Regions from separate parts of the Paenibacillus sp. 10L310 genome, predicted to be linked through region 3. Evidence: predicted binding sites of a transcription regulator. Region 3 holds the regulator's gene; each other region holds the start of a gene.
The links. The regulator Rex, encoded in region 3, represses fermentation and respiration genes when NADH is low (regulators of the CRP and FNR family bind a similar motif). The targets are predictions, from matches to a motif close to TTGTGAAATATTTCACAA.

Region 1: adhE (bifunctional acetaldehyde-CoA/alcohol dehydrogenase) is a predicted target of Rex. The motif match lies at 1,815-1,832, and genes of this name have one in related genera.
Region 2: AC1DE7_RS21840 (formate/nitrite transporter family protein) is a predicted target of Rex. The motif match lies at 2,367-2,384, and genes of this name have one in related genera.

The regions. Positions count from the first base shown of each region.
Region 1 covers NZ_JBFTKC010000010.1:176,183-180,478, forward strand. Annotated here, with positions in the region: gene AC1DE7_RS20835 (hypothetical protein) at 1-678, shown strand, start outside; gene AC1DE7_RS20840 (Crp/Fnr family transcriptional regulator) at 766-1,482, opposite strand; gene adhE (bifunctional acetaldehyde-CoA/alcohol dehydrogenase) at 1,913-4,296, shown strand, end outside.
Region 2 covers NZ_JBFTKC010000011.1:180,445-184,740, reverse strand. Annotated here, with positions in the region: gene AC1DE7_RS21850 (glutathione peroxidase) at 1-268, shown strand, start outside; gene AC1DE7_RS21845 (FAD-dependent oxidoreductase) at 754-2,115, shown strand; gene AC1DE7_RS21840 (formate/nitrite transporter family protein) at 2,493-3,344, shown strand; gene AC1DE7_RS21835 (hypothetical protein) at 3,360-3,584, shown strand; gene AC1DE7_RS21830 (molybdopterin-containing oxidoreductase family protein) at 3,770-4,296, shown strand, end outside.
Region 3 covers NZ_JBFTKC010000003.1:527,035-531,330, forward strand. Annotated here, with positions in the region: gene AC1DE7_RS11370 (DUF5590 domain-containing protein) at 1-306, opposite strand, end outside; gene AC1DE7_RS11375 (amidohydrolase) at 344-1,651, opposite strand; gene AC1DE7_RS11380 (redox-sensing transcriptional repressor Rex) at 1,638-2,291, opposite strand; gene dinG (ATP-dependent DNA helicase DinG) at 2,511-4,296, opposite strand, start outside.

The sequences.
Region 1 (4,296 bases), on a different contig from region 3:
TTGCTCCTACTGGCGATCTTGGCTGGTTGTAGTGAGACACAGCCTTCTGAGCAGCCAATTGTCAAAGAGACAGAAACAGCGAATACAATCACAGTGGCTGTAGATGGCAGTACGTTTTTGCCTGATGCAACAAAGTCCATTAAGCGAGATTTTAGTGAGGGTTTGACACTCAAAAAAGCATTACTCAATAGCGGACTGGTTGATTTTACGGCAGATGGCAAGCGGATTCAATCCGTCGGTGAAGTTTCTCTGGATTCTTCGCTTAGCTGGGCTGTCAAATTAAACGGCAAGGATATTGAACAGGAAGATTGGGACATGGAGCTTCATGCCAAAGATGAAGTGATCATTTACGTGAAAGCCGCTGACAGTGGGGGGGATGGCGTTGCATATCAGACAACGTTACTCAAGGTTAGCGGTGGAAACATTATGCCAACCCTTAATCGTCAATATGCCGGCGTCTACGTTCAAGAGTGCACAGTTCGTGATGTGTTGAAGTCCAGCGGCATTGTAAGAATGTCGGAGAATAACAAATTTGTCGTTTCGGTCGAGAATGTCACGCCTCGTATGAATGAGCGGTGGGTCATTATGGTGAATGACAAAGAATTAATGGAAAATGGTCTGGACATGAAATTGAATCCACGTGATGCGGTAAAGCTTGAATTAACCAATGCATCCTAAGTATACCAAGAAGCCCAATCTCTTTTTAGAGAACTGGGCTTTTTTTCATTAAATATATAAACAAGGTCCGATCAGCATAGTCAAATATTAAATACGACAGATCTCGTTCGGGCAAAGTTCACAGTGACAGATGCCTTGCAGCATCTTCAGATCTTTGATGACAATCATGCCATTGTCATATTCAATCCCATCTTTCTTACGCAGGTCGCTTAACATGCGGTTTACACTTTCACGAGTGGCTCCAATCATATTGGACAGGTCCGTGTGGGTAATTTTTTTGTGAATAATGACATGCTCTCCATGAGGCTCACCATACGAATTCGACAACCGAATGAGGGTGGAGCAAAGTGCACCCGGTTTGCCATATAACATGAGATCCCGGAATTTGGTCTGTGTCAACCGGTGGTGGATGCCCATCCATTTCATAAAATCGATCGCGAAGTCACAATGCTGGCAGATTAACATTTCCAGGTCTTTATGTTCCAGTACACCGATCTCACTGTCCTCCAATACTTCCGCTGAGAAGCTGTGTTTAGAGCCAAAGAAGGGATCAGCCTGCCCAATCATATCACCGGATTGATACATGTACATGATCAGTTCCTTGCCTTCATCCGTGGATTTGGTGATCTGGGCACGGCCCCGTTTCATATAATAAAGTTTGTCAGAGATGTCGCCTTCCCAGTACAGATGTGTACCTTCCGGATAGGTTCTATCTTTCATGGTAACCAGCAGATGGTTGAAATTTGCTTCCGAGAAACAGTTAGTATTACCGCGCTTTTCCAGTACAGTTGTTAGTTCTCTCATAAGTCTATCTCCCCTTTATGTCCATCGGACGACCTTCTGTAGTAAGCAGTAGCCTCCGAGGTTCGCCGCAAACCGTTGCCGTCCTGATCAGGGTCATCTCGGCCGGGAGGAAGGACGGTACAAATTGCGGTGGTTCAATTTTTAAGTTCAGTATATACCTAATCTTACCGTTTGAGGGGGAAGGAAAGGGGGCAAAAATGACGAAATTTCAAACATTGTGATAAAATTCACTTTTAATGGAGAGGATGAATTTTACAGCTCTATATTTTAAATAGGAAGTGAAAATGGTCGTATGAAGGACACTACAAAACTTAAATTAAATTTGTTATACTTTGTGAAAAAAATCACATAATTAAGTTTATTGTCATGTTACGATGTGAATGTAAACGAGAGAGACAAACTAATACGAACCTTTAGGAGGATGAGGGAGATGGCTGTAAAGAACGAAGTCGCCCCAGCAAAAGAACCGACAGCAGGTCAGTATATTCAAACGTTAATCGACAAAGCGAATAAAGCACACGCCGCATTCATGAAGATGGACCAGAAGCAGATTGACCGGATTGTGCAAGCGATGGCACTTGCGGGTCTGGATAAACACATGATGCTCGCCAAGATGGCCGTAGAAGAAACAGGCCGCGGAGTGTATGAGGATAAAATCACCAAAAATATATTTGCAACAGAATATGTGTACCACAGCATCAAGTACGATAAAACCGTAGGTGTGATTGAAGATAACGAGTATGAAAGCTTCCAGAAAATTGCGGAGCCGGTCGGCATCATCATGGGTATTACACCAGTTACCAACCCAACATCAACGACGATGTTTAAAGCATTGATTTCCATCAAGACGCGTAACCCGATCATCTTTGGTTTTCACCCATCTGCACAGAATTGTAGCCGGGAAGCTGCCAAAATCCTGCTGGAAGCGGCTGTGAAACATGGTGCACCAGCAGATTGTATCCAGTGGATTGATGATCCTTCCATGGATCGTACAAACGAACTGATGAATCACAATGATGTGGCTCTCATTCTGGCAACAGGCGGATCAGGCATGGTACGTGCAGCGTACAGCTGTGGTAAACCTGCACTGGGCGTAGGACCGGGTAACGTACCTTGCTTTATCGAGAAAAGCGCGGATATCAATCAGGCAGTAACGGATTTGATCCTGTCCAAGTCTTTCGATAACGGCATGATCTGTGCTTCTGAACAAGCGGTCATCATTGAAGAACCGATCTTTGATCAAGTGAAGAAAAAAATGATCGCAAATGGCTGTTACTTTGTTAACAAAGATGAAGCAGCAAAATTGACAGCAGGTGCGATTAATGCCGAGAAATGTGCGGTGAATCCGGCGATTGTTGGTCAATCTGCGGTGAGCATTGCGAAATTGTGCGGTATTGAAGTTCCAGCAGGCACCAAAATTCTTGTGGCCGAGATTGAAGGGGTAGGTACTAAATTCCCATTGTCGGCTGAGAAATTAAGCCCGGTACTGGCTTGTTACAAAGTTAAAACGGCAGCAGAGGGCATTGAACGTGCAGCAGAAGTGGTTGCTTTTGGCGGCATGGGTCACTCCTCGGTTATCCATTCAACAAATGAAGAAGTGATTGGCAAATTCGCAGATCGTCTGCAAACTGGACGGATTATTGTGAACTCACCATCCACACACGGTGCCATCGGAGATATCTACAACACAAACATGCCGTCATTGACACTGGGATGCGGATCATACGGACGTAACTCGACTTCTTCCAACGTAACCGCTGTGAACTTAATCAATGTGAAAAGGGTGGCTCGCCGTACCGTGAATATGCAATGGTTCAAAGTGCCGAACAAAGTCTACTTCGAAAAAGGAGCAACACAGTATCTTGCCAAAATGCCTGACATCACACGTGTGGCCATTATTACGGATGCCATGATGGTGAAGCTTGGATATGTTGAAAAGGTAGAACACTATCTGCGTCAACGCCAAATGCCAGTAGCGATCGAAGTGTTCTCCGATGTTGAGCCAGATCCATCCACAACAACGGTAGATCGCGGAACCGAAATGATGCGCCGCTTCCAACCAGACTGCATTATCGCACTCGGCGGTGGATCACCGATGGATGCTGCCAAAGCCATGTGGTTGTTCTATGAATATCCGGACACGGACTTCAACGATCTGAAACAAAAATTCATGGATATCCGCAAACGGATCTACAAATATCCACGTCTCGGCGTAAAAGCGAAATTTGTAGCGATCCCAACCACATCGGGTACAGGTTCTGAAGTGACATCGTTCGCGGTTATCACAGATAAAAATCAAGGTAACACCAAATATCCATTGGCCGACTATGAGCTGACACCAGACGTAGCGATTGTCGATCCGGAGTTTGTATACTCCCTGCCGAGAACAGCCGTTGCCGATACAGGTATGGACGTACTGACGCATGCGATTGAAGCTTATGTATCTGTTATGGCAAATGATTACACGGATGGACTTGCGATCAAAGCCATTCAACTGGTGTTCCAATACCTGGAGCAATCTGCGCTGCAAGGCGATAAACTGGCACGTGAGAAAATGCATAATGCTTCAACGATTGCTGGTATGGCATTTGCCAACGCATTCCTGGGCATTAACCACAGCTTGGCGCACAAATGGGGCGGTCAGTATCACACCGCACACGGACGCACCAATGCAATCCTGATGCCACACGTCATTCGTTACAACGCGAAAAAACCGACCAAATTTGCATCGTTCCCGAAATATTCGCACTTTGTAGCGGATGAGCGGTATGCCGAAATCGCCCGCATCTTGGGATTGCCTGCTCGTACAACAGA
Region 2 (4,296 bases), on a different contig from region 3:
AGGTACAAGTGAGGAAGCAGAATCATTTTGCCAGATTAACTATGGTGTGAATTTCCCGGTGTTTTCCAAGGTAGATGTGAATGGTGAGGACACTCATCCCCTGTTCCAATACCTGAAGGAGCAACAACCTGGCGTAGGTGAAACAAGCGACATTCAATGGAACTTCACCAAGTTCCTTGTTAACCGCGAAGGTGAAGTGGTAGGTCGTGTTGAACCGAAAGAATCTCCGGAGACAATGATTGCAGATATCGAGAAATTGCTCGGTTAATACATGAACGTTTGAGAAGCCTGTCCTTGCATAAGCAAGGATAGGCTTCTTTGATTATTTTATATACGCGGATTTATTCTCTTCACAGGTAGGAGTTGGACCCATGAAATCAACCCTGTAATGAAAATTAAAGCCATTTATTTTTTGTAAAAGTCAAACAAGAATGCAGGAGACACCTCTAACTTTATACGTCCACACTGTGATCATACAGGGATCACGGAAGCCATTACATAGCATAAACCCGCCCAAATCCGGGGACAATGAAATCAATACAATGAAGGGAAGAAAGGCTTAAATACAGGGAAATGACCTCCTTCGACAAACTTTTTTTGCTCAACCTATTGCAATGTGAAAAATATCACATTATAATGAGTGTATAAAGTGAAATAAATCACATATACAGTTTCGAACAAGAAGTGAAATGTTTCACAACCATAACAACCTTATATTCAAACTCATTTATATATTTCGAGGAGGAACTTTTAATGAAAATCGCAGTTATCGGATGTACACACGCAGGAACCGCAGCCATCGTAAATACCGCCAAATTGTACCCGGATGCTACCATCACGGTGTATGAGCGCAATGACAATATCTCCTTCCTATCTTGTGGCATTGCGCTCTACGTAGGTGGGGTTGTGAAAGACCCTGACGGTTTGTTCTATTCTTCGCCTAATCAACTGGCAGAGCTTGGTGTTGAAACCAAGATGCTTCATGAAGTAACAGCAGTAGATGCCAAGGGCCATACTCTTCAGGCTAAAAATCTGCAAACCGGGGAAGAATTTGAAGATACGTTTGACAAACTGATCGTGACAACGGGGTCATGGCCTGTCGTTCCGAAGCTTGAAGGCATCGAGATGGACAACATTTTACTTTGCAAAAACTACAATCATTCCAACACGATTATTGAAAAAGCCAAAGATGCCAAACGTGTTACCGTTGTAGGTGCAGGATATATCGGCGTAGAACTGGTTGAGGCTTTCCAGATGAACGGCAAGGAAGTTACCCTGATCGACAGTGTGGACCGTATTTTGAACAAATACTTGGACCCTGAATTCACGGATGCGATTGAAGATACGTTGACTGGACGCGGCATCAAGCTGGCTCTTGGTCAAACGGTACAGAAGTTTACTGGTGAAGATGGCAAAGTAACTAAGGTGATCACGTCCAAAGGAGAGTTCGAAACCGATCTGGTTATTCTGTGCATTGGTTTCCGTCCAAATACAGAGCTGCTCAAAGGCCAAGTGGATATGCTGCCAAACGGCGCAATCATCGTGGATAAATATATGCAAACGAGTCAAAAGGACGTCTTCGCTGCGGGTGACAGCTGTGCTATTCATTACAACCCAACAGGCAAAGCAGCGTACATTCCATTGGCGACTAACGCCGTGCGGATGGGTACACTCGTAGCCCGTAACCTGGTTCGTCCTACGACACCGTATATGGGTACACAAGGAACATCGGGTATCAAAATTTATGAGCAAAATATCGCGGGTACCGGGATGACGGAAACGTCTGCTGCTGACGAAGGTTTGATTGTTGAATCTGTCGTACTGGAAGACAGCTACCGTCCGGAGTTCATGCCAACGGCTGAGAAACTGTTGCTCAAAGTAGTATATGAGCAGGCTACTCGTCGGATCGTTGGAGCACAGGTGATGTCTCAGGTTGATCTGACTCAATCGATTAATACGATCTCGGTTTGCATCCAAAATAACATGACCGTAGATGAGCTGGCCTTCATCGACTTTTTCTTCCAGCCGCATTACAACAAACCATGGAACTTCCTGAACACGGCTGGTCTGCAAGCACTGCCTCCAATAGAAGTAAAAGCACCAGCAATGGTGTAAGGAAGCAGAATAGATGGTTGAACAGCGATCTTGATAAACGCCATACAAAGATAAGTCATGCTTGTCCGTAAATAAGAGCTGTGCGATAACTGCCAAGATTACGAAACAAGGCGGACGATTATAAAGGAAAGAGAAGACTGGCGAGTATATCGTCAGTCTTCTTTTTTGTTGTTTTAGCTACAAAAGGCCTTACTACACTCTTGCTGTCATAACTATTCCAAGACACTCTTAAAGTATCTTTTTAAGTAACATTGTGATAATTTGCACAAAGTTATGTTTAGGACCGAGATACAATTAGGATGTGGTATTCAACGCATAACTAATGAATTTCAGATGGTTTTATCCAATGATGAACAATGAAGGAGAGGATGAATGATATGGCAGCAAAAACACCTCTTGAGGTTGCACAATATACGGCGCAAACAGGCAAGAAGAAGGCTCAATATCCGGTGTCTTCTGTACTGGTGCTTAGTTTTCTGGCAGGGGCTTTTATTGCGCTGGGTTTTCTATTGGATATTCGGGTAATTGCTTCTGCACCAGCAGAGTGGGGGAGTCTGGTCAATCTGATTGGAGCAGCAGTGTTCCCGGTTGGATTAATCTTGGTACTCATAGGTGGTGGCGAGCTGCTGACGGGCAACATGATGGCAGTTCCACTTGCAACGATTGCACGAAAATTATCTGTGGGTAGTATGTTGAAAAATCTAACCTTAGTGACGATTGGTAATTTTGTTGGAGCTTTGTTTGTCGCGTACGCGTTTGGACATGTGCTGGGTCTGACCGGAGAAGGTGTATATCTGGCGAAAGTGGTGGATATGGCTGGGCATAAGCTGCATGACGGCTTCCTGCAAGCTTTCATCTCTGGCATCGGCTGTAACTGGCTGGTGGCACTGGCCGTGTGGCTATCTTATGCATCCGATACGATGAGTGGCAAAGTACTGGGCATTTGGTTTCCAACGATGGCATTTGTGGCGATTGGATTCCAGCACGTTGTGGCCAATATGTTCCTCATCCCGGCGGCAATCTTTGAAGGACATTATTCGTGGGGTCAATATGTGATGAATTTCATTCCGGTATGGCTCGGGAATCTGACTGGTGGTGCTCTGTTTGTAGCTGCAGCCTATTGGGTAGTGTACCTGCGCCAAGCCGAGCCAAAAGTGAAACCAGAGATGGCGACGTCGATCGAACCTATGGAGACGGAGGCTAGAGTAATGTTGAGCAAACAAGCATAGAGGGCACAGCGAGGTATGGATACACGTATATTAGAAGTGAAGACGATTCTGATCTCGCTCGGTTCATGGCGAATATGCTGTGATGGAGCAGGGTGGGATCGTTTTTTTGTATGGGGTTCTTGTTGGAGTTTAACGCAAAATAAATTCGCCATGACAAGGTTCGGGGGAACGAAACCTGTTCATGGCGAATTTCGGGAGTGGTCCATGATATGGCATGAGGAGGAAGTGGGGAAACACTAGCCTAATGCCTTATTTTTAATTTACCCCTGAATTCTGAAGTTGAATCAAACTCAAAAACATTTTTTTGAAAATAATTTAAAGCCGCTATAGCGGCGAATATGAAGCAAAAACATACTGTTCTCTTTACGCGATAACCTCGAAGAAGATATGATATAGGGATAGCTTTTATAGAGGGGAGCCTTACGATGATCGATCAGGAGAATGGTATATTTGCGGCGGTGTGCCCGCTCGACTGTCCGGACACTTGTGGTCTGTTATTACATAAAGAGAACGGCAAAATTGTGAAGGTGGCAGGCAATCCGGATCATCCCATAACCAAGGGTGCCATCTGTAATAAAGTCAGGAATATGACTGAGCGGGTGTATCACCCCGAGCGTCTACAATATCCGATGAAACGTGTAGGAGCCAAAGGTGAAGGCAAGTTCGAACGAATTAGTTGGGATGAAGCGATTCGCGAGATTACGACCAAATTCACTGCATTGTCCGAAACCTACGGCCCGGAGAGCATCCTGCCCTACAGCTTTTACGGTAACATGGGCATTCTCGGCGTAGACGGCATGGACCGACGTTTCTTCAATGCGCTTGGTGCGAGTGTACTGGAGCAGACGATCTGTAACTCTGCTGGAAATACGGGCTGGAAATATACGATGGGTGCCAATCGGGGAACGGTGCCGGAAGATACGGAGCATGCGGATCTCATCCTGGTGTGGGG
Region 3 (4,296 bases):
AGCGTTTGCACCCTTAACCGGTTGATTGTTTGCATCGAATTTAACCCAGACCATAACATCCTGGTTATCCTTGTTTTTGCCGATCAGGGTCCAGTAGATGTTGTCAGAGCCTTCTTTGTCTCCCCAGATGTACTTGCGCAATTCATCATAGGATGTAATGCCCAGTTGCTCCTGTGCTGCTTGTATGGCGAGCGCTTCTTCCTTGCGTTGGTCCTGCGTGACATGGACGTAATAACGCTGAAGTCCAAACAGAATCAGAACCAGTGCAAGCAGCGAAATCCATATCCACTTCTTTTTTTTCTTCAAAAGCCGAACTTCCTTTCCCTATGATGCTGTCCTGCAATTAACGAGCAAGCAGACCATCAAATGCCAATTGAGACTCACGCAAAATGCGTTCTTCATCCAGTGTCAGACATTCGCCATGTTTCACCACTTGTTTCCCATCCACCCATACGTGCTCAACATCCTTGGCAGAAGCCGAATAGATTGTATGTGAGATCAGGTCTGTATGTGGATAGAAATGTGCCTGTTCAATGTCCAAGGCGATAAAGTCAGCCTTCATGCCGACCTGGAGTGCTCCGGTATTGTTCAAGAAGATGGATTTGGCACCGTATGACGTTCCGAGTAATAACGCTTCGCCTGCTGGCACTGCCGTCGGGTCACCAGATACACCTTTGTGAATCAATGCAGCCAGTCTCATTTCCTCGAACATATCCAGGTTGTTGTTGCTTGCCGGTCCGTCTGTTCCGAGTGACACGGTAACTCCTGCTTTCAGCAACGCAGGTACCCGCGCAACACCTGAAGCGAGTTTCAGGTTACTTCCCGGGTTATGGGATACAGCCACATCATGACGGGCCAGAATCTCAATCTCTTCGTCATTCAGATGCACCGCATGTGCAACCAGGGATGGACGAGAGAAAAAGCCCAGTTTCTCCAGATGTGCCACAGGACGCAGTCCATAATCAGCCACGTTCTGCTCGACTTCACGAAGCGTTTCCGACATATGTGTATGAAGGGGAAGGTTTAGGTCGTTCGCGACCTGCACAAGCTTCTCTATGTAGTCAGGAGGGCATGTATATGGTGCATGTGGCGAGATTACGGTTGTAATGCGACCATCTGCCTGTCCATTCCACTCACGCGCAAACGCAGCCGACTCCTCCAGCTTCCGCAATTGTTCTTCTTCCGAGCACAGCCCGATTACACCACGTGCCAGTGCTGCTCTAACGCCGGATTGCTCCACAACTTTGGCAACTTGATCCATGTGATCGTACATGTCCAGGAAAGCTGTAGTTCCGCCTTTCAACATTTCAAGCACCGATAGCGAAGTTCCCCAATATACGTCTTCTGAAGTCATTTTCGCTTCCATCGGCCACATTTTTTCCTGCAACCATACTTGCAATGCAAGATCGTCTCCGTGCCCTCTGAGCAACGACATCGCTGCATGACCATGCGTATTGATCAGACCCGGCAGGAAGAACAGTCCTTTTCCATCCACTTTGGTACAATTTTTGTCTTCATCCGGCAATGTCTCACCAATATGCACAATCTTGTCATTCTCAACAACCATGTATCCGTGGACCACGTTCCATGTTGTGCCGCCTTCATTAACGGCAAATTTGCCGTTGTGAATTACCCATCTATTTGTTGTCATCTTCCTCGTCGTCCTTTCCAGTCTCCAAGTAATAGGCCAAACTAAGCAGATCCGTTGTAAAGTCAGCATGGTGAATGCGGATATGCGGCGGTGTTTTTAGAATGGTTGGTGCAAAATTAAGGATCGCTTCAATTCCTGATTCAATAAGCTGATCGGCTACATTTTGGGCTTCCGTATCCGGAACCGTGATAATTCCGATGCGAATGTTTTCCATTTTAACCGCTTCCGTCAATTCATCCATTGGTTTTACCGTCAAACTGTTGATTTGACTACCTATCTTCGGTCCATATGCATCAAATACAGCAACAATCTTCATGTTGTCTTTCAGATATGCGTTGTAGTTGGACAAGGCTTGACCGAGGTTACCCGCTCCTACCAGAGCTACATTAATTTGCTGATCGATTTTGAGAATGTGACGAATTTTCTCGATCAAATAGGATACATCATACCCGATCCCTTTACGACCAAAATCACCGAAGTAAGCCAGGTCTTTACGAATTTGGGCCGGATTCAGATCCAGCCTCTGTCCAAGCTCTTGAGAAGAAACAGTAGCCACCTCACGCTGATGCAACTCGTTCAAATAACGCAAGTAAACAGGCAGACGTCGTACCACCGCTTCTGAAATTTTATCCGATTTCATTCTTGCTCCCCCTTACCAAGGCCGCGATAAAATAATAGATGAAAAGATGAGCATTCTGTATAAAACTCAAAGATAAACGTGACATTTTATACAGAATGCTCCTTGTAATTTAGGTTATAAGTTCTTACGTGCAACTGCTTTAATCGGATACGGAAATATCTAATAAAGTTTAACGCCAAACGATAGTGTCATGCAATGATATAACGAACAAAACAACCATTATTTTTGTTCATTAGCAGGTTTTTCCAACCACTCAGTAATTCGTGGAACCATTTGCTCCGTGAGCATATGCTCCATTTTGGGACCAGGTAATGAATACAAAAAGAATTTACCATAATACGCTTCAATCACCCGTGTATCATAAACAATGACAATTCCTCTGTCCTTTGCTGTACGTACCAATCGGCCAAATCCCTGCTTGAAACGAATGACCGCTTGTGGCACGGACAGTTTCATGAACGGATTTTTCTTCTGTTCCTGGAGCAACTCACTCTTGGCTTCCACCAACGGATGATTCGGTGGCTGGAAAGGCAGTCGCACAATAGCGAGACAAGTTAACGCCTCTCCCGGGATATCTACACCCTCCCAGAAGCTACTTGTGCCCAGAAGTACCGTTGCTTTGGCATCTTGAAACCTGCGAGTCAATTTGGAACGACTTCCACTGTCAACGCCTTGCCCAAGCAACGAGATGTCGTTGCCAGACAGTGCCTCCTTCAGCGGATCATAGACCTGTCGCAACATCTTGTATGAAGTAAACAGAACCATCATGCGTCCACGCGTAGCAATTGCCGTCTCTGCGAGTGATTGCACCAGCATATTAACAAAGTGCGCATCACCCACACTTCCCTTCACACTTGGGAAATCACGCGGAATCACCAGAAGTGCCTGATCGCGATAGTTGAAAGGTGATGGCAACATCGACGTTAATAGCCGATTGTTCTCGGCGGCTTCCTGCAAGCCAAGCTGTTCAATCATGAACTGGAATGACTTATCTACCGAAAGCGTAGCCGATGTAAGCACAACACTTTTCTTTTTATCAAAAAATAAATCCTTAAGTTGTGCACTCACATCTACAGGTACGGCATACAGCTGGAGAGATTTGCTGCGGAATTGGCCGCTGGCTTCCATCCAGTACACCGTTTTGGCGTCATCCATACGCATGAAGAAACGTAGATTCTCCTTCAATGTGGTCAGATCTTTCAGCAGTCCTGTAATGTCCGTGATCAGACTATCCGATTGATAATCATCCTGATCCTCTTTCACTTCAAGCAGCAATTTGTCCCCTTTGCGAACCAAATCGCCCAGAGTCACATAGATCTGGTTCTCCAGATCCTGCAACTCCTGCCATTTTGCAGGTTTCTGAGATGCTTTCAGACGCAGTGAAAATTGCCCCGTCTCTCCCGGTGAAGCATCACTTCGTTCAGGCAAGAGACCAAACAAGGCATCGCTCATACGATCCCACAGCTCCTTAACTTCAAGAGCGAGCGGGAACATCTGATCCACCATGGAGCCCCATTGCACCGAATTTTCATGCCCGGATAACTGCGAACGAAGCATAGGTAGCTGACCATTACGACTGTCTTTAAATAGGCGGGTCAGTGTATGAACCAAGGTGAAATATTTCATATGCATTCCAAGATGTTTACCAGCGACATCCTCCAGATGATGTGCCTCATCGATCACAAGACTCTCATAGGCTGGCAGCAGCTGATGCGCGGCTTTCACATCCGTAAATAATTTGGAGTGATTGGTGATTACGATATCAGACAACCCTGCTTCATGTTTGGCACGATGGTAGAAGCATTTACGGAACCATGGACAGGATCTTCCCAGACATGATTCGGATTCACTCTGTACGGTCTCCCAGAAGTCCCCTCCGCGTCCGCTAAGGTTAAGTTCCTCATCATCTCCGGTTTCGGTCTGCGTAAGCCAGACGATCATCTGAGCAGCTGTGAAATAATCCTCTTTCGGTGTGGCGAATTCACGTTTATTGATTTTGTGTTCA